Regions from separate parts of the Pallidibacillus thermolactis genome, predicted to be linked through region 1. Evidence: a T-box and tRNA genes for the amino acid it is inferred to sense, from the RefSeq annotation. Region 1 holds a T-box; the other holds one or more tRNA genes.

The links. The T-box of region 1 lies ahead of argS (arginine--tRNA ligase). A T-box ahead of a tRNA ligase gene usually reads a tRNA of that ligase, here a tRNA-Arg.
Region 2: it encodes a tRNA-Arg, which carries the amino acid that the T-box ahead of argS (arginine--tRNA ligase) is inferred to sense. The anticodon was not compared.

The regions. Positions count from the first base shown of each region.
Region 1 is NZ_JAOUSE010000033.1:5,368-20,729, reverse strand. It holds gene OEV82_RS10780 (FtsW/RodA/SpoVE family cell cycle protein) at 133-1,305, shown strand; T-box leader at 1,352-1,572, shown strand; gene argS (arginine--tRNA ligase) at 1,621-3,318, shown strand; gene OEV82_RS10770 (TRAP transporter permease) at 3,421-5,424, opposite strand; gene OEV82_RS10765 (DUF1850 domain-containing protein) at 5,417-5,947, opposite strand; gene OEV82_RS10760 (TAXI family TRAP transporter solute-binding subunit) at 6,048-7,055, opposite strand; gene OEV82_RS10755 (toxic anion resistance protein) at 7,510-8,727, opposite strand; gene OEV82_RS10750 (5-bromo-4-chloroindolyl phosphate hydrolysis family protein) at 8,740-9,360, opposite strand; gene OEV82_RS10745 (DUF1646 domain-containing protein) at 9,659-10,675, opposite strand; gene OEV82_RS10740 (LacI family DNA-binding transcriptional regulator) at 10,760-11,752, opposite strand; gene OEV82_RS10735 (helix-turn-helix domain-containing protein) at 12,059-12,961, shown strand; gene OEV82_RS10730 (ABC transporter ATP-binding protein) at 13,092-14,189, shown strand; gene OEV82_RS10725 (aldose epimerase family protein) at 14,344-15,362, opposite strand, start outside.
Region 2 is NZ_JAOUSE010000008.1:7,232-22,593, reverse strand. It holds gene OEV82_RS04705 (fructose bisphosphate aldolase) at 1-116, shown strand, start outside; gene OEV82_RS04700 (CapA family protein) at 450-1,520, shown strand; gene OEV82_RS04695 (NADPH:quinone reductase) at 1,664-2,650, opposite strand; gene OEV82_RS04690 (DUF1284 domain-containing protein) at 2,743-3,165, opposite strand; gene megL (methionine gamma-lyase) at 3,375-4,559, shown strand; tRNA gene OEV82_RS04680 (tRNA-Tyr) at 4,707-4,791, shown strand; tRNA gene OEV82_RS04675 (tRNA-His) at 4,802-4,877, shown strand; tRNA gene OEV82_RS04670 (tRNA-Arg) at 4,893-4,966, shown strand; tRNA gene OEV82_RS04665 (tRNA-Ala) at 5,009-5,084, shown strand; tRNA gene OEV82_RS04660 (tRNA-Met) at 5,100-5,173, shown strand; tRNA gene OEV82_RS04655 (tRNA-Asp) at 5,197-5,270, shown strand; tRNA gene OEV82_RS04650 (tRNA-Glu) at 5,327-5,398, shown strand; partial or broken gene OEV82_RS04645 (ribonuclease J) at 5,688-7,222, shown strand; gene OEV82_RS04640 (glycine zipper domain-containing protein) at 7,340-7,564, shown strand; gene OEV82_RS04635 (acyl-CoA thioesterase) at 7,806-8,222, shown strand; gene OEV82_RS04630 (YuzL family protein) at 8,252-8,383, opposite strand; gene ahpC (alkyl hydroperoxide reductase subunit C) at 8,780-9,343, shown strand; gene ahpF (alkyl hydroperoxide reductase subunit F) at 9,401-10,927, shown strand; gene OEV82_RS04615 (hypothetical protein) at 11,053-11,220, shown strand; gene OEV82_RS04610 (DUF6254 family protein) at 11,252-11,383, shown strand; gene OEV82_RS04605 (ABC transporter ATP-binding protein) at 11,445-12,239, opposite strand; gene OEV82_RS04600 (TerC family protein) at 12,653-13,432, opposite strand; gene OEV82_RS04595 (nitroreductase family protein) at 13,862-14,458, opposite strand; gene OEV82_RS04590 (DinB family protein) at 14,669-15,148, shown strand.

The sequences.
Region 1 (15,362 bases):
GTTACGATAAGCAATGTTAATAGCTTTTTTAAACAATGGATCCACTATAAAAAATATATTTTGTGGTATTTTTTATGGTATAATATGCTATCAAAACTTATCGATCCTTCGACTAATGAAAAGGTGAATTTTATGGAAGATGAAAAAAAAGGTGTAGACCGTTTTGATTGGACATTAGCATTTATATTATTTCTTTTTTTAGTTGTTAGTCTTATTGCAATCTCAAGTGCTCAAACCCATGGTCAGTATGCTGGAAACTTTGTTATTCAACAAGTAGTCTGGTATGGTGTAGGTGCCTTTATTATTGCCTTTGCTATGTTGTTTGAACCTGATCAATATAAAAAGCTTTCCTGGATATTATATGGTTTCGGTATATTTATACTCGTATTTTTACATTTTGCACCAGAATCCATTGCTGAACCAAGAAACGGTGCAAAGAGTTGGTTTACGATACCAAAAGTTGGGACGATTCAACCATCGGAATTTATGAAAATTTTTCTAATATTGGCCTTAAGTCGAGTAATTTCCGATCACCATCAAAATTATAAATTAAAAACCTTGAAAACGGAGTTTTGGTTATTAGGAAAATTAATTCTAACAACATTACTTCCATTAGGAATGATTATGTTGCAACCGGACCTAGGAACAGGTTTGGTTATTATTGCTATTGCTGCTGGGATGATGCTTGTCTCAGGAATTACATGGAAAATTATCGTTCCTGTTTTTTCGGTTATTATGTCCGTCGGTGCAGCTATAATTTTAATCATGATCTACTTTCCAGAGTGGGTAGAGTCTTACATTCCGCAATATCAATTGGCTCGTATTTATTCATGGTTAGATCCATATAGTTATTCATCTCATGAAGGTTATCAACTTGTAACTTCTCTACAAGCCATTGGTTCAGGGGAAATCTTTGGTAAAGGTTATATGGGGAAAGAAGTTTATGTGTCGGACAGGCATACAGACTTTGTTTTTAGTACAATTGGCGAAGAGTTTGGTTTTATCGGAGCCAGTGTCGTAATATGCCTATTTTTCCTGCTTATTTATCACTTAATTAAAGTTGCTCTTGAAGCCAATTCACCTTTTGACTCATATGTATGTGCAGGAATTATTACCATGACGACTTTCCATGTTTTTCAAAATATTGGAATGACAATTCAACTGTTACCAATAACCGGGATTCCACTTCCGTTTGTTAGTTATGGTGGAAGTTCATTAATGGGAAATATGCTAGCTATGGGAATTATCTTTAGCATAAAGTTTTATCATAAAAAATATATGTTCTCGACAAATACGGAGGATTAAGTTGATTTTTATGACTCAACAGATATAATATTTATTAAATAAAATATCAGATTCCATGATGAAGAGAGTAAAAAGAGTAGTGGAACTAAGCGAGCTAGGGACGGTGAGAGCCTAGTTGAAGCCTCTTTTGAAACGCACTTCTGAGAAAAGTCTCTGAAGTTAGTAGGAGCACTTCGTATGCCAACGTTAATGGCCACAAGGGAACAATACGGGATTTTTTCTGTATTGTTAATAAGAGTGGTACCACGGGTCAAGCTCGTCTCTTTTTTAGAGGCGGGCTTTTTTGATTATCAATTTGCGAACGGAGGGGGAAATATGGAATTAAAAAATCACTTTGTACACGAATTACATCAATATTTACAGGAATATATGACAAAAAAAGATATTGAACAATTAATTGAAATACCTAAGAAACCTGAACTAGGTGACTTAGCATTTCCCTGCTTTACATTAGCTAAGATTTTAAAAAAGTCACCTGCAAAAATAGCAGAAGAGATCACATTTCAAATTTCAAACAACTACTTTTCAAAGGTTGTTGCCGTTGGTCCTTACATTAATGTATTCGCTGAGAGAAAACCATTTACTAGCAAAGTTATTCATGAAATTTTGAACAAAAATCTAAGTTACGGAAATGACAAAATTGGGCATAACAAAACGATTATTGTTGAATTTTCATCTCCAAATATCGCCAAACCATTTTCCATGGGGCATCTTCGTTCAACCGTTATCGGAAATGCGTTAGGAAAATTAGCGCAAAAACTGGGATATAAAACTGTAAAAATTAACCATCTAGGTGACTGGGGGACTCAATTTGGAAAACTAATAACAGCCTACTTATTATGGGGAAATGAAGAAAAAGTTAAAGAAAATCCAATAGAGGAGCTCTTTAAACTATATACAAAATTTCATCATGAATCTGAAACATTTCCATCCCTTAACGAAGAAGGAAGGAAGTGGTTTAAGAAGCTTGAAGATGGTGACATAAAAGCATTGGAGCTGTGGGAATGGTTTAAAAATGAGTCCTTAAAAGAATTTAAAAAAATTTATAGTTTACTTGGTATTCAGTTTGACTCTTGGGCAGGAGAATCATTTTATACGGATAAAATGGAAGACGTTATACAAGAATTAAAAGATAAAGGATTATTACAAACTTCAGATCATGCAGAGGTCGTTTTTTTAGAGGACTACAATTTGCCACCATGCCTAGTAAAAAAATCAGACGGTGCTACCCTGTATGCAACCCGTGATTTAGCAACAGCAATTTACCGAAAAAATACGTATAATTTCACTAAGGCTTTATATATCGTCGGTCATGAACAATCGGTCCATTTTCAACAAATTAAAGCTGTTTTAAATGAAATGGGACATGAGTGGGCTCAAGAAATACATCATATTCCCTTCGGACTTTATTTACAAGAAGGGAAAAAAATGTCAACTAGAAAAGGGAGAGTGATTTTATTAGAAGATGTAATCGAAGAAGTTATCCAATTAGCTGAAGAAAATATCTCAGAAAAAAATCCTGAACTTCAAAATAAAACGGAAGTGGCAAAAATGGTTGGAGTTGGAGCAGTCATTTTTCATGATTTAAAAAATTTCCGTATGAATAATATTGAATTTTCTTTAAAAGATATGCTCACTTTTGAAGGTGATACAGGACCATACGTACAGTACACGCATGCTCGTGCTTGTTCGATCTTAAGAAAAGCACCTATCCATGATACGAACAAATTTACTTTGGAAAATCTTAATATTGATGATTATAGTTGGGAAATTGTCAAACAACTACATGTCTTCCCTGAAAAAATTAAACAAGCGTTTGATCGATTTGATCCATCAATAATTGCAAAATACTTACTTACTCTGGCCCAACATTTTAATAAGTTTTATGGTCAAGTGAAAATATTAGAAAAAAATGAAGGACTCGTTTTTCGTCTTGCTTTAGTAAAAGCCGTCACCATTATTTTGAAAGAAGGTTTAAACTTACTTGGTATTCAAGCTCCAGAAGAAATGTAACCGATATAAATAATCCAAATTAATATCCATATTACCTTATTTTATAAAAAATGGTTGTCACTAGCGTATCATTCGCACGGACAACCATTTACTTCTTAAAGATTAGACACTGGCACCCTCAACATCGGCTCCAGTACCTTTACCTTTATTAATTATAAATTGATAAGCAATCATCGCAAAGAATAAACCTAGTCCTGCAGCACTTACAAATCCACCTGGGTAAACTAACATTAAACCAATAATAAGTGAAATAATTCGTTCAACCCAGTTTAGTTTCTTATACCAATATCCAATCAGACCTCCGCCAAGGGCTACCATACCTGTTAGGGCCGTTATTCCTATCCAGATAATTTCCCATACATTTGTGTCAATCATAAGCATAGCGGGATTGAACATAAACATGTATGGAATAATAAAGGCGGCAATCGCTAATCTTGATGCATTAAATCCGGTCCGTATCGGTTCACCACCAGAAATACCTGTAGCTGCAAAGGCAGCCAAAGCAACCGGCGGAGTAATATCAGCTACAATTCCGAAGTAGAAAACAAACATATGTGCTGCAAGAACAGGGATCCCCATGTTGAATTGGGCTTCTAGTGTCATAATGACCGGTAATGCAATCGTTGAGGTAATAATGTAATTGGCTGTTGTTGGCGAACCCATACCAATGATTATCGATGTTATCATTGTAAAGAACAAGGTTAACAACAATAACAACATTGGAGTTTCTGTAATTTGGTTGGCTAAACCAACAATTTCATTACCTAGTTTTAAACCTAATCCTGTTCTGGATATAACTCCAACAATCATACCTGCACAAGCAGTTGCTGCAGCAACTCCTAATGCTGAACGAGCACCGTCGGTTAATGCTTTAAAAAGTTTAGGAAGTGTAATTCTTGTATCCTTTCTAAATAAACTCACAATCAATGTAAAAACAATACCATAAATTGCTGCTCGTGAGATACTGTAACCCATGTAAATAAAAACAACAATGGCTAAGATTGGTGTTAATAAGTATAAACCTTTTAGTACTTCTTTTTTATTAGGAATATCTTCGTTGGATACACCACTTAAACCTTGCTTTTTTGCTTCTAAATGAACCATAATCCATATACCTGAGAAATATAAAAGGGCTGGTATAATAGCAGCTAAAACAATTTGAATATACGGAACACCGGCAAATTCAACCATCAAGAAAGCCGCAGCTCCCATAACAGGTGGCATAATCTGACCTCCGGTTGAAGCAGCTGCTTCAACGGCTCCTGCAAAATTTTTATGATAACCAAGTCGTTTCATGATTGGGATTGTATATGAACCAGATTGAACGACATTAGCTACAGAACTACCAGAGATTGTTCCTTGCAATGCACTTGTAAATACAGCCACTTTTGCTGGTCCTCCAACTCTACGACCCGCAATTGATAGTGCTAAATCATTAAAATAATTCCCTATTCCTGTCTGCATCAAAAATGCACCGAATAAGATAAACAGGAATATAAATGTGGATGACACTTGTAACGGAGTTCCTAAAATTCCTTCCGTTGTAAAAAACATAGCTTCTACTAATTGATTTATATCAATACCGCGATGAGCCAAAAATCCTGGCATATACGGTCCAAAATAGGCGTAAGTTAAAAAAGCAGCTGCTACAATTACTAATGGAAGACCAACTACTCTTCTAGTCGCTTCCATAACTAAGATAATAGCAAGACCCCCAATAATCAGTTGGGTTTGATTAATTCCACCAATTTTCTGAACTAGTGTTTCATAGAAGACAGGCCAATAACCACATACGATGACTGATAATAATGCAAGTATATAATCATACCATGCAATTGTTTTTCTATTTCCTTTTTTTCTTGCAGGAAACAATAAAAAGATTAGTACTAAAGCAAAACCCAAGTGAATTGTCCGTTGTAAGTAAGCCGTTAATTCACCGAAGTATCCAGTATATAATTGAAAAATTGAAAAAGCTAACAGTAGAACAATAACAACTTTAGACATAAGCCCTGTTAGTTGACGCGTCCTTGACTCTGAATCGTACTTTGCCATCAACTCTTGCTGTTCTTGTTCAGATAGTTGTGTTAATTTCTTTTCCTCAGTCATGTATTTTCACTCCTTTCATTAATTGCCATAATGTTAAATCTTCAACTTTTACAGTAAACCAATCACCAGGTAAAAAATATTCGTTAAACCAAACTTTATGTTGGTCATTATCTCCCCATACAAGTCGATGCTTGGATACCGTTTTTCCATTTCGTATGTTCATATAAGGGAATATATTATTTAAATTTTTCACATGATATTTTCCATCTTCATAAACAAACTTTTGACCTTCTTCTGCGTTTGAAGGCATACCAATCCCAAACTCTTCAAACACGATTTCATATTGTTCAATTTTGTTGTCTTTCGTTACTCTATATTTTTCAATTACATCAGACAAGTGAATAGAATGCGTGAAAATAATTTGAAAGGATTCACCAGAATTAATAGGTAAATATGCTGATATTTTCGATGTATGTTCATGATAAAAAACGACAGCTTTTTGGACTGGTACATAAAAAAAGAAAAGTGGAAAAAGTACAAGAAAGGAAACAATAAGTAGTAAAATGGTTACTTTTTTTTTCATCAGATTCATCCTAAAGTAATCGAATCAACTCACATATACAAAAATCAACCGGCAGCGGTTGTTTGATCAACTCAACTGCCGGGTAATTTTAATCTATAAACTATTCCGACAATAAGCCTTTTTCACTATAGTATTTTTCTGCTCCTGGATGTAAAAGACTTGTGTCTATACCATCTAACGCACTTTCAAGTGAGATAAACTCGGCTTTTCCATGCGTAATTTTATCGACATTTTCATATAATCCTTTTGTTAGATCATAAACTACATCATCGGATAAATCTTTACTAACTGCAATCATTGCCATTACAGCAACTGTATTCACATCTGCTTCTATACCACTATAAGTTCCAGCTGCTATCGTATCAGCTGCATAGTAAGGGTATTTTTCAATTAAAGCATCCACTTTTTCTTGTTCGATCGGAATAATATTTATATCATTTGTTGCGGATATTTCTTCTACAGCACCAGTAGGAGTACCTGCAGTAATAAAGGCTGCATCAATGTTTCCATCTTTAAGTCCGCCTGCAGATTCACCAAAGTCTAAATTTTGTGCTTGGATATCATCCATAGTCATTCCATGAACTTCTAAGATCTGTTCGGCATTTACATACGTACCTGAACCAGGTGCACCAACAGAAACTTTTTTACCCTTTAAGTCCTCTACAGACTCGATTCCAGAATCTGCTAATGTAACAATTTGAATTGTTTCTGGATACAAAGAACCGAGAGCTAAAACATTATCTACAGCTCCATGTTCTTCGAAGGATTGGATTCCCTCAACAGCTGCTGCCATTACATCCGTTTGAACAAAGGCAAGTTCAGCTTGGCTATCACTTAAAGCCATAATATTGTCAGCCGAAGCGTTCGAAGATTGAACGTCCGTTTGAATTCCAGTCTCATCAGTAAAGATTTTTGCTATTTCTCCTCCAAGTGGGTAATATGTACCACTAGTTCCACCTGTTAACAAGCTAAGAAACTTTGGTTTATCCCCACCAGAAGAACTTGATTCACCTTTATCACCAGAGTCACTAGAACCACCACCACATGCTGCTAATGTTAAAGTTAATAAAATTAACATAGCAAATACAGCATAGAATTTCCTCCGCATTAGTTTTCCCCCTTTAAAACTTTTATTTTTCAACGAATGAGGGCGTGTCAGTGTTTGTTCCAGAAATGTAAACATTTTCATTTTGAGGTTAGGAAATTTATAATCTACCTAATAATCCCCTTTTTTTGATAATTCTTTATTCTTATTGCCCTCTTATTCAAATATAATAAAAGATTAATAAAATTGTCAATTCCCTAGTACAAAATATATACCTTTTCATCCACAATATGACTAGAAAACCCACATTATACAATACTTTGTAATACGTAGATTTTAAAAGTCTTTTTATTAATAGTTTTAGGAAGATTGTTAAAATACAAAACATTAACTTTATTTATTTTGTCTGACGGTCAAGGGTTATAGTAAAAAAGGTCTAGCTTTATCACAAGTGAACAATTGTTTACTTTTTGAAAGCTAGACCTTAAATAATAAATATAAGGTTATATGATGTATTTTATCTGCGTAATTCAAGAAGCTTTTGTTTTAACTGTTCTTCCATTGCAACAAGTTCTGACTCTGCCTGTCTTCTTTTCGCCCGTCCTTCCGCCTGAATGCGCAATGTTTCTTCTAATGATGAGACAAGATTTTCCTGGGTTTTTTTCAATGTTTCGATATCAACTAAGCCGCGTTCGTTTTCTTTTGCCGCCTCAACCGCATTGGATTTAAGCATTTCTGAATTTTTTAATAATAATTCGTTTGTTGTTTTTGATACTTGTTTTTGGGCCTCTACTGCCTTTTTTTGACGCAATAGTGTTAATGCAATCGCAATTTGGTTTTTCCAAAGTGGTATAGCCGTGTTGATTGATGTTTGGATTTTTTCCACGAGCGTTTGGTTTGTATTCTGGATCATTCTAATTTGCGGAGCGGCTTGAATGGTGATTTGCCTACTTAATTTTAAATCATGAACCCGTTTTTCTAAACGATTTGCAAATTGAATCATGTCATTTACTTCTTGATAGAGCATTTGATCTCCACTTTGTTCTGCTTTCCGTTGCAGTTCAGGAATTATTTTTGTTTGTAATTCTTCTAACTTTAATTCTCCTGCCGCAATATAAATATTTAATGCTAAAAAATATTCTTTATTTTTTTCATACATTTGTTCCAATAGTTTATTATCTTTTATTAAAGCATTTTTACTATGTTCGAGGCGAATAGTAATTCGATCAATTTGAGCTCCTGTTTTCTGATATTTAGCTAAAACCTCATTGACAGAACGGGACACTTTATTAAAAATTCTAGAGAAAAACCCTTTTTTTTCGACACTTAATTCATCGGGATTTACTTGTTCTAATTTTTTCATTAAATCATGAATAATTTCACCAATTTCACCAACATCTTTACTTTTGACATGATCGAGCATGGAAGATGAGAAATGAACTAACTTTGACTGGGCTTGTGTTCCATACATCGATATGGCCTGTTGATTGCGAGGATCAATTTGACTTGCTAGCTGTTCTGCCCGTTTTTTACTTTCATCTGGAAGCGTATCAATCACTCTTTTTGCTTTTGATTGTTGTGTTATTTCATCAGTAACATTTGGACCCTCGACCGTTTCATTTGACATACTTGGCGTAACCTCGGTATCTGCCTTCGTTTCCAAAGTAATGTCACCAAATGGGTCTTGTAATAAATCATCTAACACTGTGTCTTTTCTATTTTTTATTTCACTCATAATCCAACCTCCTTAACGTTTACGATCAATAGATTTTTTTGCCACTTCTAATTCAAATTGTAATGTATCAATATCGTTATCGATCATATTACGTAAATCATCTTCAATTAACTCCACAATATCGTCTAACGTTTGTTTCGTATCATTTAACGACTTCACAAGTTCTGCGTCTTTTACAGGTTGGGAAGCTAAAAAAGTATATTTTTCTATAATATCAACAAGAGAGTCTAAATGAGAATAATAAAATTCTTGTGCTAAAAAAAAGCGACGAGGTTCTTTCTTTGTAATATTATAAATCTTATAAACGAGACGTAATGTTTCAAAATTTTTCTTGGCACTCGGTAAATTATGCACTTTTAAAAATGCTCGTTGCAGACGTGATATTTTTTCTTTTGCATCTTTTAAGTTACGCTCAACTAATTTATATTCTCTTCTCGTTAATCCATTTTGATTTACGAGGTGTCTTATCATCAAAAATTTTAATAAATAATACATACTGACACCAGAAAGTAGCCCGTATAGACCAGATAACCAGAATTCTTGATCTAGAACTAGCCAATAAATGGGCCAAGAGAGCCCCCAAGTTGCACCTGCTACTAAAAATCGTATGATAAAATAAAGGATTCCTTTCATCCTAATCACTCCTATATTGTGATACAAAAAACAATATTCTTTATATAATGAATTGATCTAGCTTAAATCAATCCGACGAAATTATTCCAAGCTATTTATACTACGTTTGTAACACAAAAAATGTTTCAATATTGTTCATAACAAATATACTTTCATTGTAATTAAATATCAAATACGTTTGCAATTAGAGGAGTAATGAATTGGTTTTATTATGTGCTTATCGTTACTGCAAATTTCCTTTTTTGAAAAAGAAAAACTGTTCACCGTGGAACAGTCTTCATAAAAATCATTTATTTTATTACAATTTTATAAACATAAGAATAACGAAATAAACAACCATGATTACGAAGCCAAACGGTAAGCCAATTTTTGCCCATTCACTACTTGTAATTTTAAGTTTTCCAGCTGAAATAATATTCGGGATGTTACCAGGAATTAGCATTCCACCACTAATTAATAATCCCATTAAAATAGCTTTAACAGTTTCCGGATTCATGGCTTGACTGATCTCAGCAGCAGCTAACGTTGCATTATCTAACACTGAAGAGATAATATTAACCCAAAACAACATCGCTGGATGTAAATCTAATAAATATGTATTAATTAACGGTTCAAAACCCGCACCAAGCATGGTAAGTCCAAAAACAAATAAGTAAACTTTTACTGCACGAACGATAATATCATCGTAAGACTCTTCTTCCTGTTGGACTCGTCCTTCCAATTCATCGTTACGTTTTACAAGCAAAGCTGCAATTAATCCCAAAACAATAACACCAGAAATAATATATATTCCAACTAATTCTAGTAAATAGAAAAAATCTCCTCCCATTCTACTTACTACAATAGTAGATAATGGCTCACCAATTGGTGTAAGTGCCGCGCCTAATCCAATCGAAAAACACGATAAAATAGTAAGTAATATGGTGTTTTTTCGATCGAGTGACAAGTGACCAACAATAAGAACTAAAACAAGGGCAGCAATAATTGCGGTAATAACACTGGATAATAGTCCTAGCAGAATAACAATAAGTGCAACAAAAAGAGAAAACGGAATTTTGTTACTCATTTGATAAATGGCATTGCCTAATTGATCTTGAAACCATTTAAATAAAAGTCCTGCAATCAAAACAGCCATAGTAATTTCAATTGGATTCACTAATGCATGCAAAAGTAACTGTGAGTTAAATGCTTGTCCTACAAAAGCTGCAATAATCCCCATAACAAATAAAAAGTATTCAAGATTATGTTCTACTACCTTAACAGTAAACGGGATAATAAAAACAAGTATTAATATGATCAACAATCCTATTGTCATGCCATCCATTTTTTCACATCCTTTCTTTATGATTTTATTCTAACTTATCAAATTATATTTTGATTATAATTAAATTTGAGCCATTCAAAAGCTAGATTTTCTTTTAATTAAGTCTGTCGTAATATACACAGTCTTTGCAACTTTTCTTCCACTCATTCTTTCACAACAAAGATCAACAGCCGTTTCCCCCATTAATTCTGGGTATACTTGCACTGTTGTTAATGGTGGGGTAATCATATGGGAAACGCTCATATTATACATTCCGATGATATTAACTCGTGCTGGTACATCTAGTAATTCTTCATGAAGCGCTCGAATACCTCCTATTGCTATTAAATCATTATGAATAAAAAAAGCTGTCGGCAACTGTATACCGTGATCTTTAATTGCTTGCTTCATGAGTATATAACCAGTATTCTTTTTATACGTTTCACTTAAGTATATGTAAGATTCATTAAGTAAATTTTTTTCTTTCATGTAAAAATAAAAAGCACTTTCAATATGACTTCTAATTTTACTATAATGAATTTCATCTTTATTTCCTTGACCAATTAAACCAATTTGTCGGTGGCCATTGTCCAGTAAATAATCAATCACTTGCTTCATTGTATAACGGCAATCCGTTAATACCGCATCAAATTTCCCTTCATTCGGGCAGCTATCTACAAAAACAAAAGTATCACTAATCTCAGAAAGAATTTTAATCTGATCCTGTGGAATCTCCCCTATTGCGATAATACCTGAAAATTGTTTAAAACGAACGATTGATTCAATTTCACTGTTGTTAGCGACAAATAGATTAAACTTTTTTTCCTTTGCTCTTTTTTCTATTCCTCTTTGAATATGGAAATAATGTATTCTTTCCAATTCTTCAACTCTCATTTGATTATGAATAACAAGTAGCGAGGTATTTTTTCGACGTTTTACTTTATATTCATAAGACAACTCTTCTGCTATTTGTAAAATGTTTTTCCTTTTTTCATTAGAAATTGATAAAGTTGGGTCACCACTTAATACTCTTGAAACACTTGCAATTGAAACGCCAGCCTTTTTCGCAATATCTTTTATCGTTGCCAACTTTCTCCTCCTTTAGATGATACAAATAATCTAACCATAAAAGATACAACTTTTATATTTTCAAAGAATTATAATTTTGATCTCCCATGATGGCAATTTATGTAAAACAAGGAAACTTTCGAATTTTATAATAAAACTTTGAAGTTTTCGGTACAAACAATATAAAAGAACTTATAAACAGATAAGTTTAGTAAAAAAAGAAAAATTTTACCGAACTCCATCCGTTTACTAACATTATTTTTAACTTGAGGAAATTCTTGAACCATGCATAAAATAAAGTAATATAAAAATATTGTGAGGTTTATTATGATTAAAAAACTACTGCAACTATATCCAGGGATCCTTATTCAAGACTATCCACGATTTGACCAAAACTACTACTGTTTTTTTCATGAACAAACAAATGAGTATATTTCAATCCCTAAGCAACAATTAACAGATAGAGAAGTTTTATTGTTAGAAACGATTTTAACGAAAGTTCAGCAAACAGCAACTTTTTTAAATAATTCTCCTTCACAACAAATTTGGCACCGTTTTTTATTTGAAAACGGTGAACTTCCAAAGACGAATAATCGAATTCGATTCATTTTTTTCCAATTAAATTCAAGTGTGAGTTATCAAAATTTTACAGACTCCATCTATTCCTTTTTTCAAGACAATATAATTCTGGTTTGGCTGAACGAGCTAAATGGGGTCATAATCGAACGAGAGACAGAAACTACTATGCAACAAGAAGATTTTTTATCATTTCAAGATCTAATACTAACAGACTTTTATTTAGATATAGATATGTATATTGGACGCTTTTTTGAAGTGACTGATCAATTAAAAAATCATTTTTTTAGAGAACAGTACTATTTTCAAATAATACGAAAGGTGTTGCCAGAAAAACATTTGTACACCTTTATGACTGCTTTTCCATCCGTGATTATCCGAACGGAATGGAGAAAAATGAATGAAATATTCACAGAAGAATATACCGATATCTTTCAAAATGACAAAGAACTCGTAAATATGATAAAGGTTTATCTTGAAAATAATTCAAATATGAGTTTAGCAGCAAAAAAATTATACATGCACCGTAATAGTTTACAATACAAGATTGATAAATTTATTAAGCGAACATCCATTGATATAAAAGATTTTAACGGAGCTATTTCCGTTTATTTTATCTGTGTTTATGGTGAGATTGCAGAACGAATTTACTAAATCTACAAATTCATAGGCAAAATGCCAGAAAAATGGTTAGAATCTTTGGGCAGTTTTACATTCTATAATGAAAGCATTTTCATTAAAATAAAGATATATTAGAAAATGGTTTCCCTAGGAGGTTGTAGAAATGGCAGAACTAAAACTTGATCATATTTATAAAATTTACGACAATAACGTCGAAGCTGTAACAGATTTTAACCTTCATATTAAAGATAAAGAATTTATTGTATTTGTTGGCCCTTCTGGTTGTGGTAAATCTACTACTTTAAGAATGATTGCTGGTCTCGAAGAAATTTCAAAAGGTGAGTTCTATATTGATGGAAAGTTAATGAATGATGTAGCCCCAAAAGACAGAGATATCGCTATGGTTTTCCAAAACTATGCCTTATATCCTCATATGTCTGTCTACGACAATATGGCATTCGGGTTAAAACTAAGAAAAGTACCAAAAGATGAAATCGATCGCCGTGTTAAAAATGCTGCACAAATTTTAGGTTTAGAACAATACTTAAATCGAAAACCAAAAGCACTTTCTGGTGGACAGCGTCAACGGGTTGCCTTAGGTCGTGCAATTGTTCGTGATGCTAAAGTATTCCTAATGGACGAGCCGTTATCAAACTTAGATGCGAAGCTACGTGTACAGATGCGTACTGAAATTATTAAACTACATCAACGATTAAACTCAACAACGATCTATGTTACTCATGATCAAACTGAAGCAATGACAATGGCAACACGGATTGTAGTTATGAGGGATGGAAAAATTCAACAAGTTGGAACACCGAAAGAAGTATACGATAAACCTGAAAACGTATTTGTTGGCGGTTTTATCGGTTCACCTGCGATGAACTTCTTTAATGGTAAAATAATAGGAAACGAACTAATTATCGGGCAAACGAAGTTACAAATTCCAGAAGGTAAACTGAAAGTTTTAAAAGAAAGAGGATATATCGGTAAGGAAGTAACCTTTGGTGTCCGTCCAGAAGACATTCATGACGAACTCGTATTTACAGAATCAGCTCCAGGAGCAACAATTACAGCTCAAATCGATGTAGTCGAGTTAACCGGTGCTGAAGTAATGCTTTATAGTAAATTAGAAAATTATGATTTTATCGCTAGAATTGATGCTCGTACTGATATTCAACCAAATCAGACAATTAAATTAGCATTTGATATGAATAAGGCCCATTTCTTTGATAAAGATACGGAAGAACGAATTAAATAAATAAATAAATAAAAAAAGCTTCAAAAAGTCAATATTAGACTTTTTGAAGCTTTTTTACTTCCAATCTTTTAGAGTATCCTCGATACAATCATAGTTGAAACACGACTACGTTTATCGCATACCCTTATATTATTGTGTTCGATCGCTTCTTTTATCAATCATCAATCGTAAATGTGTAAATTGTTTTCGCTTCATAATAATCTTCTGGACCAATAATGATAGGTGGAAAATGAGAATGATGAATAGCATCGGGCAGCCCTTGAGTCTCTAAACATAATGCCAAATATTTCTTCGCTTTTACACCTTCTGCTGTTTGATATTCTCCCCCTATTTGATTGCCTGTATAAACCACTACACATGGTTGATTTGTTTCAACAATTAATTTTCGGCCAGTTTCGTGATCCCTTAAAATAATTTCTTCATTAAAATGATCATCTAATAAAAATGGGTGATCATAACCATTCCCAACAAGAATATTTTGCTCATTTTGCGACAATTTACCATCCAATATTTTACGACTATTTCTGAAATCAAATACCGAACCTTCAACATGAGAAATTTTCCCAGTAGGAATGAATTGTTTGTCCAATTCCAAAAAACGATGACTTTTTAATGTTAATTCATGGTTTAATATATCTTTTTTTGCATTACCCGATAGATTAAAATAAGAATGATTCGTTATATTTAACAATGTCTTTTGATCCGTGTAACCTTTACAAGTAAAAATCCATTGATTATCATTATTCAGTAAATAGGTGACTTGTAACCGTACATTCCCAGGATACCCCTCTTCACCATCCGGACTTACATAAGAAAAACGAATACCTACAGCAGAGTCCGTTTTTATCTCTTCTGCATCCCAAACCCTTTCATGTAATCCTTGATATCCACCATGTAAATGATTGTTACCTTCATTTTTTGGTAATTGATATACTTTGCCTTCTAATTCAAATTTACCCTGACCTATTCTACCTGCGACTCTTCCGATTAATGCCCCAAAATATGTTTTATTTCTTATATAATCCTCTACATTATTAAAACCTAAAACGATATTTTCGAACATACCGTTTCTGTCTGGTGCCAGTATTTCTGTAACAATACAACCAAGATTTGTACATGTTAATCGCATACCATTATTGTTCTCTAATGTATATGTATAGATTTTTTGGCCAT
Region 2 (15,362 bases), on a different contig from region 1:
TTGCGAGTTTCTCCCGTGCATTAACAGAAGGTTTAAATGTTCATCAAACAGATAAAGAATTTAATGAAACATTAGAAAAAGCAGTTCTAGCCATTTATGAAGCTTCCATTCAATAACATTGTCACGAACACACCTAAAGCAAAACAAGCTTTGGGCTTTTTAAAAGATAAGACATATGGGTATTGATGACATAGTGAAGGAAAATATTAAAATTTTATTTCAAAAGTAACGATTGTTGTTATATAATCTTAATGCTATTATCCTATTTTTATATTTTTATAGGTCATTTATACTGATTTGTTGTTGAGGGAGGTAACGGATTGAATATTCAGGATGGGAAAGAAGGGCTGCGGCGCAGAAAGAAACAACAACAAGCAAAAAAGAAAAGGCAAAAAATTTATATAACCTTATCTCTATTAACGGTATTGTTTGTTGTGGGCGGTGGCGGAATTCTTTTATGGCAATCTATTAAAGAAACGAAGCCCATTGGAAATGTCGAAATGCATGTTAACAAGTCTGTTTTAGCTGTTGTGAAAAAAGAAGTACCTGAACGAAAAATTGAAACAATTACCGTAAGTGCAGCTGGAGATTTTACCCTTGGCTATGATGAAGATTATGGTTACACTGGTTCGTTTGTACATGAAGCAGATACAAAAGGATTAGAACATTTTGTTGGTGGTTTAAATGATATTTTTAAAAATGATGATTTTTCAACGGTCAACTTAGAAACGACATTAACGACATCAACACAAAAGGCACAAAAGAAATTCCGATTTAAAGGTAATCCTGAATATGCCAAAATTTTAACAATGGCAGGAATTGAAGCGGTTAACCTTGCGAATAATCATATTTATGACTATTTAGAACAAGGCTATCAAGATACGATGGCCAATTTGGAAAAGGAAAATATTGGTTACTTTGGGTATGATCGTAAATATATAGATACGATCAATGGTATTAAAGTTGGTGCATTAGGATATGAAGGATGGTCAGATACCCAAGAGATTCGTAATCAAATAGAGAAGGATATTCAAAGTTTACGAAATCAAGGTGTTCAGTTAACAATTGTACACTTCCATTGGGGGATAGAACGTCAATATGTTCCTACTAAAGCACAACAAACATTGGCCCGATTTACGATTGATAGCGGTGCCGATTTAGTTTTAGGCCATCATCCGCATGTTGTTCAAGGCATTGAGGAATATAATGATAAATTTATTGTTTATAGTTTAGGGAATTTCATGTTCGGTGGTAATAAAAATCCAAGTGATAAAGATACATTTGTATTTCAACAAAAATTTTATTTTGAAAATGGAAAATTATCCAATAAAAAAGAGATTGATATCGTGCCGTTCTCCATTTCCTCAACAACGCATCGAAACGATTTTCGTCCAACCATGCTAACTGGAGAAGAGCATGATCGCGTTCATGCAAAAATTGTTCATGTATCAAATCAAATAAATGGTTCTAGTTGGTTAGTGTATGAAGTAAAGGGACCAATCGTTTCGGCAAATGAATAAAAATTAGTGTCAAAAAAATACCAGCCTTATTTGGTGAAATAAGAGGAGATATTCATCCCCATCTATATCGATGGGGATTTGTTAGTTCAGTTATGATTGATCATTTTACAAAAGAAGCGCTCGTTTTCTTCTGTTCGTAATGGTTATGATTTCGTAATTTCTAATACCATTTTGCCTTTTGCTTTACTTTCAATAATTTCTATATGAGCCCTTGAGGCTTCCTTTAATGGGATGATTTTGCCAACAATAGGCTTCAGTCCACCATTTTTTAAAGCAGCTTCAATTGCTACTAAACTTTCATTATATTCATGTACCGGAGCATTCCAAACTGCCATACCAAGGATATCTGCTTCTTTTGCCATGGTGAGTCGAGGGTTAAAATCAAGGGAACCACGGTTGCCAACGACAACGATTCTCCCGAATTTGTTAAGATATGTAAAATCTTGTTCTAAGTTGACATTCGCTAACATCTCTAAAATGACATCAATTCCTTTAAAATGGGTCAGAGAAGGAAGGGTGTCTAAATAATTTGCTACACTATGATTTAACACAATATCAGCACCGGACTGTTTGACTAATTCTATCCCTTCTTCTGTACCAGCAGTTCCAATGACGTTCGCGCCAATATATTTTGCGAGTTGGACAGCCAAGAGACCGACACCACCAGATGCCCCGTGAATCAATACGGTTTCACCAGGTTTTATCCGAGCGCGGTGGAATAGAGCTCGATAGGCTGCAGTTGCTGGTATTCCCAAAGCAGCTCCTTGTTCAAAGCTAATGGATTCTGGTAAAAGATAGACCGCATCTACATCACAAACAACTTTTTCTGCATATGTACCTGTTTTTCTTCTAGCTAAGGTTGATGCAACAAATACACGATCCCCTGGTTTTAAGCGCGTTACCCCAGGACCGATGGCATCTACTATACCTGCACCATCAAAACCGGGTATATACGGTAACTCAGGTTCGAAAAAGGCATATCCTCCTTGCCGGATATACGTTTCGGCTGGATTGACACCGGCATAGTACAATTTTACCCGGACTTCGTTTTCATTAGGTACAGGTTCTTCAACATCCACATACTTTAAAACTTCAGCTCCACCAAAAGAAGACATTTGAATGGCTTTCATAAAATCCCTCCTTCATTTATAAACGATCTATCTTTATATGATAGTATATTTTGATTTTTAATTAAACTGTTTTGGAAATTTTCAAAAAATATTTATTTAAACTCTACTTTTCTTAAACCTTTATGATCGAGAATATCTTGTATACCTTCTTCACAAACGCCAAATGAGCGCCAAGAGCAGGTTTGGCAAATATGCTGTATATCTTTTGGTACGACAAACCTGCGGATTCGTTCTTCAATTTCTTTCCATTGTACGTCTTGCCCAATTTTCAACCTTAATTTTTCTAAAATTTCATGGTCACGTTTGTAAATATGTTGATCTTCACAATGATATTTACCCGAGTTTGGGTATTTTTCACATAATTGATCTGGACCATCAACAATTTCAATCCACGTGTTGGGGTTTTCACGTATGTTTCGATGCATATAGGTCATATTTTCAATATATTCTTTTGAATAACCCATTCCACGAAATCCGACAAGACAAAAGAGATGATGTCCGCGTAATTGATACATTTTATCCCCCCTAGACCATAATGTTAACGTGAAAATTATCAGGTTTACTAAAATATAGCATATCAAATTGCATCTGCTTTGTGCAGTCATTTTTACGATTACTTCTTCCGAATATAAAGTAAAAGTAAGGAATAAACATATTTTGAAAGGGGTTTCATTATCAAGTAAACAGTTTCGTTTTGAAAAATAAATTTAATGGAGGAGAAATGATGTCTCAAGATGATAAATTATTTGATACTTCTGTTGTTCATGATGGATATGATGCGAAAGGAATGTTAGGCAGTTTATCGGTACCTATTTTTCAAACATCAACATATGCTTTTGAAACAGCTGAACAAGGGGAAAGGAGATTTTCTGGAAAAGAAAATGGGTATATTTATACACGTTTAGGTAATCCGACCGTCAGTGTTTTAGAGGAGCGGATTGCTGCTTTAGAAGGGGGAGAAAAAGGACTGGCTTTTAGTTCTGGTATGGCTGCAATTGCAAGTATATTAATTGCACTTACAAAAACGGGGGATCATATCATATGTTCTGCAGGATTATATGGGGGTACATTTAGTCTGTTCAATTTGTTGAAAGAAAAATATAAAATTCAGTTCGATATTTCAACAATGGAAACGAGAGAACAAATTGAATCATTAATTCGTCCAGAGACAAGATGTATATACGTGGAGACCCCGATTAATCCAACGATGAAACTAATTGATTTACAAATGGTTGCCGAAGTTAGCAGTAAACATCAATTACCTGTTATAGTTGATAATACATTTGCTACACCGTATTTACAGCGACCGCTAGAGTTGGGATGCGATGTCGTTATTCATAGTGCGACAAAATATATTGGCGGTCATGGTGATGTAATTGCTGGACTTGTTGTCGGAAAAGCGGAATTTTTAAATCAAGTAACAATGACCACATTAAAAGATATTGGTGGCGTTTTATCTCCGTTTGATGCTTGGTTATTATTAAGGGGGTTAAGAACATTACCTGTTCGAATGGAGCGGCATTCACAAAATGCGGAGAAAATATTTTCACTGTTAAAAGATCATCCAAAAGTCGCTGCCGTTTATTATCCTGGTGATCCGGAAGCATTTCAATATGAAATTTTCAAAAAGCAAATGTCCCTTGGTGGCGGGATGATTTCTTTTGAAATTGAGGGTACAAAAGAAGATGCCCAACATTTTTTAAATTTGTTAAAATTAATTAAAATAGCAGTAAGCCTGGGAGACACAGAAACGTTAATTGAACATCCTGCAACGATGACCCATGGATTGCTTTCTCAAGAAGAAAGAGACGCGGTTGGAATTCGCGATCAATTGATTCGCCTCTCAGTAGGTTTAGAACATTGGAAAGATATTTGGGCAGACTTAAAACAGGCATTGGATCAATTATAAAGTGCATATTTTCATCTTGTTATATTTTATCTGAAATATATTTTAAAAAAATAATAGAAAAAGATGTTGACGACGAATATTAACTATGTTAATATAACATTCGTCGGTTGTTCAAACACGTTACACCATAAATTTCCAGTTTTTTATGGAGGGGTAGCGAAGTGGCTAAACGCGGCGGACTGTAAATCCGCTCCCTCTGGGTTCGGCGGTTCGAATCCGTCCCCCTCCACCATTTTGTTATGGCGATCGTGGCGAAGTGGTTAACGCATCGGATTGTGGCTCCGACATTCGTGGGTTCGATTCCCATCGATCGCCCCATAAATATATGAATTTGCGCCCGTAGCTCAATTGGATAGAGCGTTTGACTACGGATCAAAAGGTTAGGGGTTCGACTCCTCTCGGGCGCGCTTTCGTTTATACCGTATTGTTCAATTTAAAATTGTATTGATGGGGCCTTAGCTCAGCTGGGAGAGCGCCTGCTTTGCACGCAGGAGGTCAGCGGTTCGATCCCGCTAGGCTCCACCAATATATAGAAAATATGGCGGCGTAGCTCAGCTGGCTAGAGCGTACGGTTCATACCCGTGAGGTCGGGGGTTCGATTCCCTCCGCCGCTACTCTTCTTATTAATAATAAAAATGGTCCGGTAGTTCAGTTGGTTAGAATGCCTGCCTGTCACGCAGGAGGTCGCGGGTTCGAGTCCCGTCCGGACCGTAGTTGAAAAAGATTTTGATAATTAATTTTGAATCTATTTTCAATCTTTATACTATGGCCCCTTGGTCAAGTGGTTAAGACACCGCCCTTTCACGGCGGTAACACGGGTTCGAATCCCGTAGGGGTCATTATAACAGCGAACCAGTCGCTGTTTTTTTTTATCAACTTGTTGATTCCACGTTTCAATATGATTCTCTTTCTTATCCTTTATCTAGATAAGACATTTATTCATTGTTCCTCTATTTAACCTCAATTTTTATTTTCCATTTACTTAGCATTACAAGGAAAAATAGTAGTACGGCTCACTGTGATGGACATACTAAGAAAAAACAGCAAAAGGAGCTGTATGCCGTGGAAGAGAAAGGAGAAACTTTAACGGTATTTGCACTGGGTGGCTTAAATGAAATTGGTAAAAATATGTATATTATAGAGTATGGTGAAGATATTATTGTAATCGATTGCGGCAATAAATTCCCTGATGAGAGTTTGTTAGGGATTGACTTAATTATTTCTGATTTTTCGTATTTAATTGAAAATGGAAAACGAGTGCGTGCGGTAATTGTAACCCATGGACATGAGGATCATATCGGTGGGATTCCATACTTTTTAAAAAAAATAAATGTTCCAGTTTATGCCACCCGCTTTACGTTAGGGTTAATCGAGTTAAAACTTAAAGAACATCGTTTATTAAGGGAAAGTACATTGTATGAAATTCATCCTAATTCAAATATACAAATCGGTTCGTTTAATTTCACCTTTTTTAAGGTAAACCACAGCATTCCGGATTGCTTAGGTATTGTGATTAAAACGCCTGTTGGAAATATTGTACATACTGGAGATTTTAAATTTGATTTAACGCCTACTAATCAAGAACGACCAGAAATCCATAAAATGGCACAAATTGGTGAGGAAGGTGTTTTACTTCTTTTGTCGGAAAGTACGAATGCCGAACGTATTGGTTTTACACCGTCTGAACAAATGGTGGAAGAACACTTAAATGCCGCTTTTTTAAAAGCTAAAAAGAAAATTATCGTATCTACATTTGCATCAAATATCAGTCGTGTTCAACAAATTGTAAATGCAACAAAGAAAACGAATCGAAAATTGGTTTTACTTGGGAGAACGATGAGGAATGTCGTTGAAATCGCCATTGAAAAGGGATATTTACGTGTACCGGAAGATATGATTGTCGATCGAAATGAAGTAAGTCAATTGGAACCGGAAAAAGTTGTTATCCTATGTACAGGCAGTCAAGGCGAACCATTGGCTGCCCTATCCCGTTTGTCTACAGGAGAATTTCGAGGTGTCGATGTCTTGCCGGGAGATACGGTCATTTTTGCAGCCGGACCGATTCCTGGCAATGAAAAAAATATTACCGCCATCGTTGATAACTTTTTTGCTTTAGGAGCAAATGTGATCTACGGAACTGGTAGCACGTCAGGTATGCATGTATCTGGCCACGGGTATCAGGAAGATTTAAAATTAATGTTAACGTTAATGAAACCAAAATATTTTATTCCGATCCATGGTGAATATCGAATGTTACATCATCATTGCTTACTTGCTGAATCCGTTGGTGTTGAAAAAGAAAATACGTTTATATTACAAAACGGTGATGTCGTTGAAATTAAAAACGGAATAGCGCGGAAAAACGGTAAAATTCCGATAGGCAATATGTATGTTGATGATGGAGAGATCGGGGATATGGAGTTTGTTTTGCGTGATCGAAAGCAAATTTCCGAAGATGGGATGCTGATCATTGTATTAACGATGAGTAAATATGATGGTAGGCTTCTTGCTGAGCCCGAAACGTTTTCCCGGGGGAAATACTAGCTCAAGAAAAATATTCATGGAACGGTATGAAAAAGCAAATTAAAAAGTCGCTTCGTACATTTATACAAGAAAAAACAAAGAAAAAACCAATGATTGTTCCAATTCTTATTGAAGTATGAGGATCGACATTAAGGAGTCATTACTTACCAACATTTTAATGCGTATGATTGGGTAACATAAGGCTTGGATGAGCTAGTTCTTAGTTCATACCAAATATAAATGAGGATGTGATGGTGTTGGCTGAAAGAGATCAAAGAAGAGGTCAAAGAAGAAATCAAAATCAAACAGATAACAGTGTAAGTGAAGCTGTCGGAACAGGCGCAGGTGCTGTTACAGGAGCAGCAATCGGTTCTGTTTTTGGTCCATTAGGTACTGTCGCTGGTGCTGTGGCTGGTGGAGCGTTAGGTAATAAAGCTGGTGAAAATGCCGATAATATGGATGAGAATGAACAAACAGAATAATCAAAGTTAATGATGTAAATGCTATTAACTTTTTATCAGAGGCTAATCATCGATGAGATGGTAAGCCTCTATTTTTTGTAAAAAAATAACGAATTTTCTTGCGCAAAGTATATGAAACACTCTATCATAATATTAGGTGTGATTTGCTGAGAGAGCTTTGATTAAAAGAATGGGTACAATCAGCCTGTCATACCTTAAGAAAGACAAAGGGGAATTGAAACTTTACAATGGGGGGATTGAAATGATCGGTAAAACGATGATCACAGTAATTGAACATGATATTGATGAAATGGGGCATGTCAATAATAAAGTTTACCTAGATTATTTAGAAAAGGGTAGAGAAAATTGGTTTGAAGAAGTATCTGGGATGAACTTTTTAACTATGAAGGAACGCAATTTAGGTACGGTTGTTATACGTATTGAAATTGATTTTAAAAAAGAAGCTCTACTTGGTGATCGATTAAAGGTCGAAACAATCCCTGCTCAATTAGGGAACAAGAGCTTTAAGTTTAAACAAGTGATTTACAATCAACATAATGAATTATTAACAGAAGCGCTTGTTACGTGCGTTATGTTTGATCCGACAGCAAGAAAAAGTATCCCAGTGATCGAAGAAATACGAGAAGGTTTCAAAAATTGCGAATCGGTTTACAATTAAGTATAAGGCCAGTCTTGAACTGGCCTAATTTATTTTTTATATTGATTATTTTGACTGTTTACTTTATCAACATGGGCGTGTTCCTTACCGGGACCAGCATTTCCTTTTACGCTTGCTGCACTGACTCCAGCCTTTGATGGATCTTTTTTTAACCTTGCCATTCCTTTATTCCCCCCTTGAACATTTGTGTATTTATAATTTACCCTGCAAATAAAAAAATATCACCATTTTGTCATTCTGCATGGATCTTTTTCATTTACGGTTATATTATGAATAAGTTTTTCAATTACCTAGTTCGTTATAAAGAATGTTTATTTTTAGTGAAAGATATGAAGCAATATCGTCAAATACTTATATTGTGTTAACAAGCTGTTAAAATAAATCGTTTATTTGACTAAACTATGATGAATATGGATAATAATAGTGTGAAACGCTTAATTTGTTCAAGAAATCTTGACAAATATTTAATTAAAATTTTATTGTTATAATGTGGAAATTGTATAATAATAATTTCTAGAAGATAATAATTTTAAAAAAATATTTAGGAGGAATTGCAAATGTCTTTAATTGGAAAACAAGTTGAACCATTTACATTACAAGCTTATCGAAATGGAGATTTCGTAGAAGTAACAGAAGAAGATTTCAAAGGAAAATGGAGTGTTCTTTGCTTCTATCCAGCTGACTTTACATTTGTATGCCCAACTGAACTAGAAGATTTACAAGCACAATATGATGAGTTGAAAAAACTAGGTTGTGAAGTTTATTCTTGCTCAGCTGATACTCACTTTGTTCATAAAGCATGGCATGATCATTCAGAAGCAATCAGTAAAATTACATATACAATGATTGGTGACCCTTCTCATAAATTAATTCGTATGTTTGATGTGTTACGAGAAGAAGAAGGAGTAGCAGATCGCGGTACATTTATCATTGATCCAGATGGTGTAATCCAAGCAGTAGAAATTAACGCAGACGGCATTGGACGTGATGCAAGTACATTAATTGATAAAATTAAAGCAGCACAATACGTACGTAACCATCCAGGTGAAGTTTGCCCTGCGAAATGGAAAGAAGGAGAAGAAACATTAAAACCTAGTCTTGACCTTGTAGGTAAAATCTAATAGCTCTATGACCGTTTGTTTATAAGAAGGCAAGGCAAATTGAGGAGAGATCAATAAATGCTAGATGCAGATATTAAGCAGCAGTTAGAACAATATTTAAAACTTCTCGAAGGTGATGTATTACTTAAAGTTAGTGTCGGTTCTGATAAAGTATCTCAAGACATGATGGAGCTTGTAGAAGAATTAGCTAGTATGTCGCCTCGAATTAAGTACGAACGAGTTCAATTAGAACGTACACCAAGTTTTAGTGTCAACCGACCAGGGGAAGATACCGGCATTGTATTTGCTGGTCTTCCTCTTGGCCATGAATTTACATCTCTCGTTTTGGCATTATTACAAGTTAGTGGTAGACCACCGAAAGTTGAACAGTCGATTATTGACCAAGTTAAAAATATTCAAGGCGAATATCGATTTGAAACATATGTTAGTTTGACATGTAATAATTGTCCAGAAGTTGTACAAGCATTAAATTTAATGAGCCTACTTAATCCTGGTATTTCACATACTATGATAGAAGGTAAGGCTTTTAAAGATGAAGTTGAGAGTAAAGACATCATGGCTGTGCCGACCGTATACTTAAATGGCGAATTCTTTGAAAGCGGTCGTATGACGATTAAAGAAATTCTAGCTAAACTTGGTAGTGAAGAAGATCCATCGATTTATGAAAAGAAAGAACCGTTTGATGTACTTGTAATTGGTGGAGGACCTGCAGGTGCATCCGCTGCTATTTATGCTGCCCGTAAAGGTGTACGGACAGGGATTGTTGCAGAACGCTTCGGCGGTCAAATTTTAGATACAACGACAATTGAAAACTTCATCTCAGTCAAAGAAACAGATGGTGAAAAATTAGCAGCACAGTTAGAGGCACACCTGAGAGAATATCCTGTTGATATTATGGATTCTGTATCTGTTGAGCATCTCGAAAGAAAAGGCGATATGATCCATATACAATTGAAAAATGGCGCTGTACTTAAGAGTAAAACAGCGATTATTGCAACAGGTGCACGTTGGCGTAATGTCGGCGTACCTGGCGAAGAAGAATTCCGTACAAAAGGTGTAGCCAACTGTACACACTGTGATGCACCATTGTTCGCAGGTAAAAATGTTGCCGTAATCGGTGGAGGGAACTCTGGACTTGAGTCAGCTATTGATTTAGCAGGGATAGCAAATCATGTCACTGTATTAGAGTTTGCACCTGAGTTGAAAGCTGATTCTGTTCTACAAGAACGCGTGAAAAGCTTACCAAATGTAAAAGTGATTAAAAATGCTGCTACAAAGGAAATTACAGGTACAGATAAAGTCAATGGTCTAACTTATGTTGACCGTGAAACAAATGAAGAACATCATCTTGAATTGGAAGGTGTTTTCGTACAAATTGGCCTTGTGCCAAACACGGAATGGCTAGAAGGCACAGTTGAAATGGATCGCGGCCAAATTATTGTCGATAAACATGGTGCAACGAATGTACCAGGCGTGTTTGCAGCAGGAGATTGTACCGATAGTGCTTACAAGCAAATTATAATTTCCATGGGTTCAGGTGCAACAGCTGCTCTCGGTGCATTCGACTACTTAATCCGTCATTAATTTGTATTTTATTTGGTAAAAGCAGACAGAATTGATTCTGTCTGCTTTTTTTATTATGGAAGAATTTGAAGAAAGCATAAATTCCATCTCACTTCTAATAATAAAAATCAGAAGGAGGGATTTTTTTGGCGAAGCGCACCAAGAAAAATGATGCACAACAGAAAAATAAGCAAGGGATTGATTCTGCAATACAAGATACAGAATTTGCTAAGGAAATCGGAAGTGCAAAAGCAAATGAAATTCAGAAGGAAGAGGCAAAACGCCGTCGGGCAGATGGTTGGAATATAGGTTAAACAGAAAATAGAGGAAAAGGGGGCATGATCAATGACTTGGTCAAAACGAACAAAAAGGGATCGTTGGCGTTTACGAAAAACTCAAAACAATCCACCCCATGGAAAAGTTAAGTCATTTGAGGAATTAGCAGAAGAAGCTGGTAAAGATAAGAATGGAAACTAGTAATATGGATTAAAAAGAAATTTGGAGGCAAACAGGTCTTTTTTGCCTCCTTCATCTTATTTTAAGTGCTTATTAAAGAATGATTTTTCTTTTTTAAAGAAATCCAATACCGTTGTTGATTTTTATGTAAGGTAACAGGGTGTTGGAGAAAGTTGGATAACATTTCTTCTGTTAATATTTCTTCAGTTTTACCAGCGTTATACATGGTTCCTCCACGTATTAAAAGGATATGTGAAAACACAGGTAAAATCTCTTCTAAATGGTGTGTTACATAAATGAGTGTTGGACCACCGGGGTTATTTGCTAATTTTTCAATATAATGAAGTACTTTTTCCTTTTGAATAATGTCCAGTCCGGAACACGGCTCATCTAACAGTAAAAGTTTTGGTGACGCCATTAATGCGCGTGCAATGAGGACGCGTTGCTGTTCTCCTTGGGAAAGCGTATTAAATTTCGCGTCATGTAAATGGATGCAGTCCATGAACTCCATTAATTGCCGAGCTTTTTCAACATCTTGTTCGTTCACTTCGTTGTATAAACCAATCGATGCAAACTTACCACTTAAAATTATAGATTGGACCGGATCGTTGTATAACTCCCGTTGTAACGATGAACTTACCCAACCGATCTCCCTTCTTAAGTCTGGAATGCTAGTTTTTCCAAATGTTTTTCCGAGTACTTGAATGTTTCCTTCAGTTGGCCAGAAAAACCCGTTAATTAGCTTTAACAAAGTTGTTTTTCCTGAACCATTTAAGCCAAGGATGCTCCAATGTTCTCCTTTATTTAAATTCCAGGTTATGTTTTTCAATAAGTATTTACCGTCTTTTTTTAATGAAACATTTGATAATGATAACAATTCGATTCTCCTCTCTATTCGATAGTTTCGAGGTGATATCACTAGTTGTTATTCAATATCTAACTATATTTTTTGAATTGTGTAAACAATAAAGCTTTTTTGCGAGGTAGGAAAAGGATGGAAAAGCGTATAAGATAAGCATAAATGCGAATTTTATCATCGTTATTTAACAATAAATTGGCTTGTATCCATACTTCGTAAATGATATAACTTCATTATAGTGTGAGTAATTGTTTTGATGATCAATGTCATAAAAAATTCATAATGAATGTATTACATCATTTACTATTAGGAAACCATTTCTTATAAAAAGTTAGACAAACAAATAGAAGGCTGTCCAATTTTTCAAGGGCTAACCGCAAAACAGTCAATGTTGTTCTGATAATGGTTTGGCCCATTGGACAGCCTCAATCTTACATACTTTGTTTTTCTTTATCTTTTTCTTGTGTAGTTTCGTTATTTCCTTGCTTTTTTCCGGAAACAAACCAGCCAATCACGGCAATTCCAACCATAACGACCCAGAAAATGATGTTCCAAACGGGTCCTTCTACAAATGAATGTGGAATGATATGGAGTGCATCGTGAGCTAACGTATGAACAGCTAATTTTACACCGACCCAGCCGACAATTAACATCGCAGCTGTTTCTAAACTTGGTCGAGCGGTTAATAATTTAATAAATAATGCCGAAGCAAATCGGATCACGATTAATCCTGCAAGCGCACCTAAAACAATAATGATAAACTGTGCAGCATCCATTCCGCCAATGTGACCAAATGTTGTTGCAGGTAATGCAATCACTAATGCTACTGCTGCTAAAATTGAGTCAATCGCAAAGGCGATATCTGCTAATGCAATTTGAGCGACCGTAGCTTTAAAGCTTTTTGGTTTCAATTGTTTTACTTCATGATGATCCTTTTTAATAAAATGTCTGATAGCAATGTACATTAAGTACGCAGCACCGATGGCTTGAACTTGCCATACGTTGAATAAATACGAAATGATAAAGATGGCTCCAATTCGGAAAACAAATGCGAGCATTAAACCGATATCAATGGCTTTTTTCTGTAATTCCTTCGGTAATCCTTTCGCTAATACAGCTAATACTAATGCATTGTCTGCTGATAATAATCCTTCAAGTACGACAAGGACTAATAAAACAGTTCCATATTGTAAAAAAAGTGATAAATCCATAAAGTTCCTCCTTTATAAAATATGTAGTCGAAAGGAAACAAACAAAAAGAGACCTTTGAATTATGAGGTGTAATCATAATTCAAAGGTCTCGTTAACAACGGAATCGTTGCCAATAAAACCGATGGATTCAAACGATCCATGAAATGACGGCTTTATTGTTAAAACTACTCCCCTTTGACTTCACTTTTGTATTATTAATATATCAGATTCTATAAAAAAATGCATTACTTTTTTTAAAAGTTTTTTAGAATAGGTGATTATAATGATTGGAAAAAGGGGGGGATTTCCCCAACTGGCTCAAAATCAAATGTCAATATGTTTTTAAGTTCAATTGAGAAAATTTCTTAATCCTTCCACAAATAGATCGCATCTAATTTCTTGCTTCTGTAGGTGTGTTTTAGCCAACCCTTTTTCAGCAATTATTTCATTTACTTTAATTCGTTTCCGAATTTTCCAGTGAAAAGAGATTCTTTAATTGGACGACGACCATTTGGTTGTTCCCGCTCTTGTAATTTTTCAGAAAGTGCTTCTTTTTCACCTTGATAGCCGATCGCAACTAAAGCTTCAATGGCATAATCCTCTGGGATTTCTAACGTTTCGCGAGCTCTATCAAAATCAAATCCTGTCATAGGATGGGTAATTAAACCGCATTTGTTCGCTTGTAGAGCAAGATGTGCCCACGCTGCTCCTGCATCAAAAGAATGACTTTGAAGAAATTCTCCATTTCTTGTTGTTTTAGAGAGGATTAGCACAAGTACAGGCGCCTTTTTACACCATGATAAATTGAATTCACTAATAAATGGATAAAATCGTTCGCGTTCTTCTTTTGTTTTAGCAATAATAAACCGCCATGGTTGTTCATTGTAAGCAGATGGTGCCCAACGTGCGGCTTCAAAAACCGTTAGTAACACTTCTTCAGGAATTTCCTTATCTAAAAAGGATCTTGGTGACCAACGATTAATAAACATCTCATCGATTTCGTAGTCTGGTTTTCTGTATGATTTTGTTTCCGTAATTATAGTCATGAACATTTCCCTCCTGGACATTATTATATAGCAATACGTTAGTGAATCAAAATAAAGGGATCATATATTTTGAAACTATTTGTCTAATATAGTAAGGTAAAATTGAAAATCTGAATTAACTTGTTCCATCTAATTTTTTCGCATACAACAATATCGAAGAAATAACATGGATTTATAACTATGCAACAATAATGAAATAGGAGTGATCAAATGTACCGAACAGTACAAGATTTTCTGAATGATTGGAGTCGTGCTACAGATGCTACAATTAAAGTACTGGAATCGCTAACAGATGAAAAACTCGGACAAGCCATTGTGCCGGGGCATAATACTCTTGGTTGGTTAGGATGGCATTTAGTGACAAGCATTTCCTATTTTGCTTCACAAGTAGGCTTACAAGTACCGATTTCTGGTGATGTAAATTCGATTCCAGATAAGGCCAGTCAAATTGTTGAGGCATACAAAGCAGCGTCACGTCAACTAGAAGCGGAAGTAAAAGGAAAATTTACAAACGATCATTTAGTTGAAGAAGTTGAAAGCTTGGGTAGACTCATGCCAAGAGGTGACGTGTTGCGCATATTATTGGATCATCAGACCCATCATCGCGGACAAATGACCGTTCTTATCCGACAAGCCGGTTTAAAAGTACCGGGTATTATGGGACCAACAAAAGAAGATCAAGAGAAGTAAGGAAAAATAGAAATGGGGGCTACATTGAACGGCCCCATTTTTTTAACTACTTTTAACTGTGTTTGGGCTTCACTCCATTTTTATGAATTCTTTTTTACTGTCTACTTCTACTTTATACAAAGCATTCATATCTTTATTTTAAGATTTCGCATACATTTCTCAACTTCTTTAAAGTTTTTATCAATTGATTTATAATGATTCATTCTTTTAAATG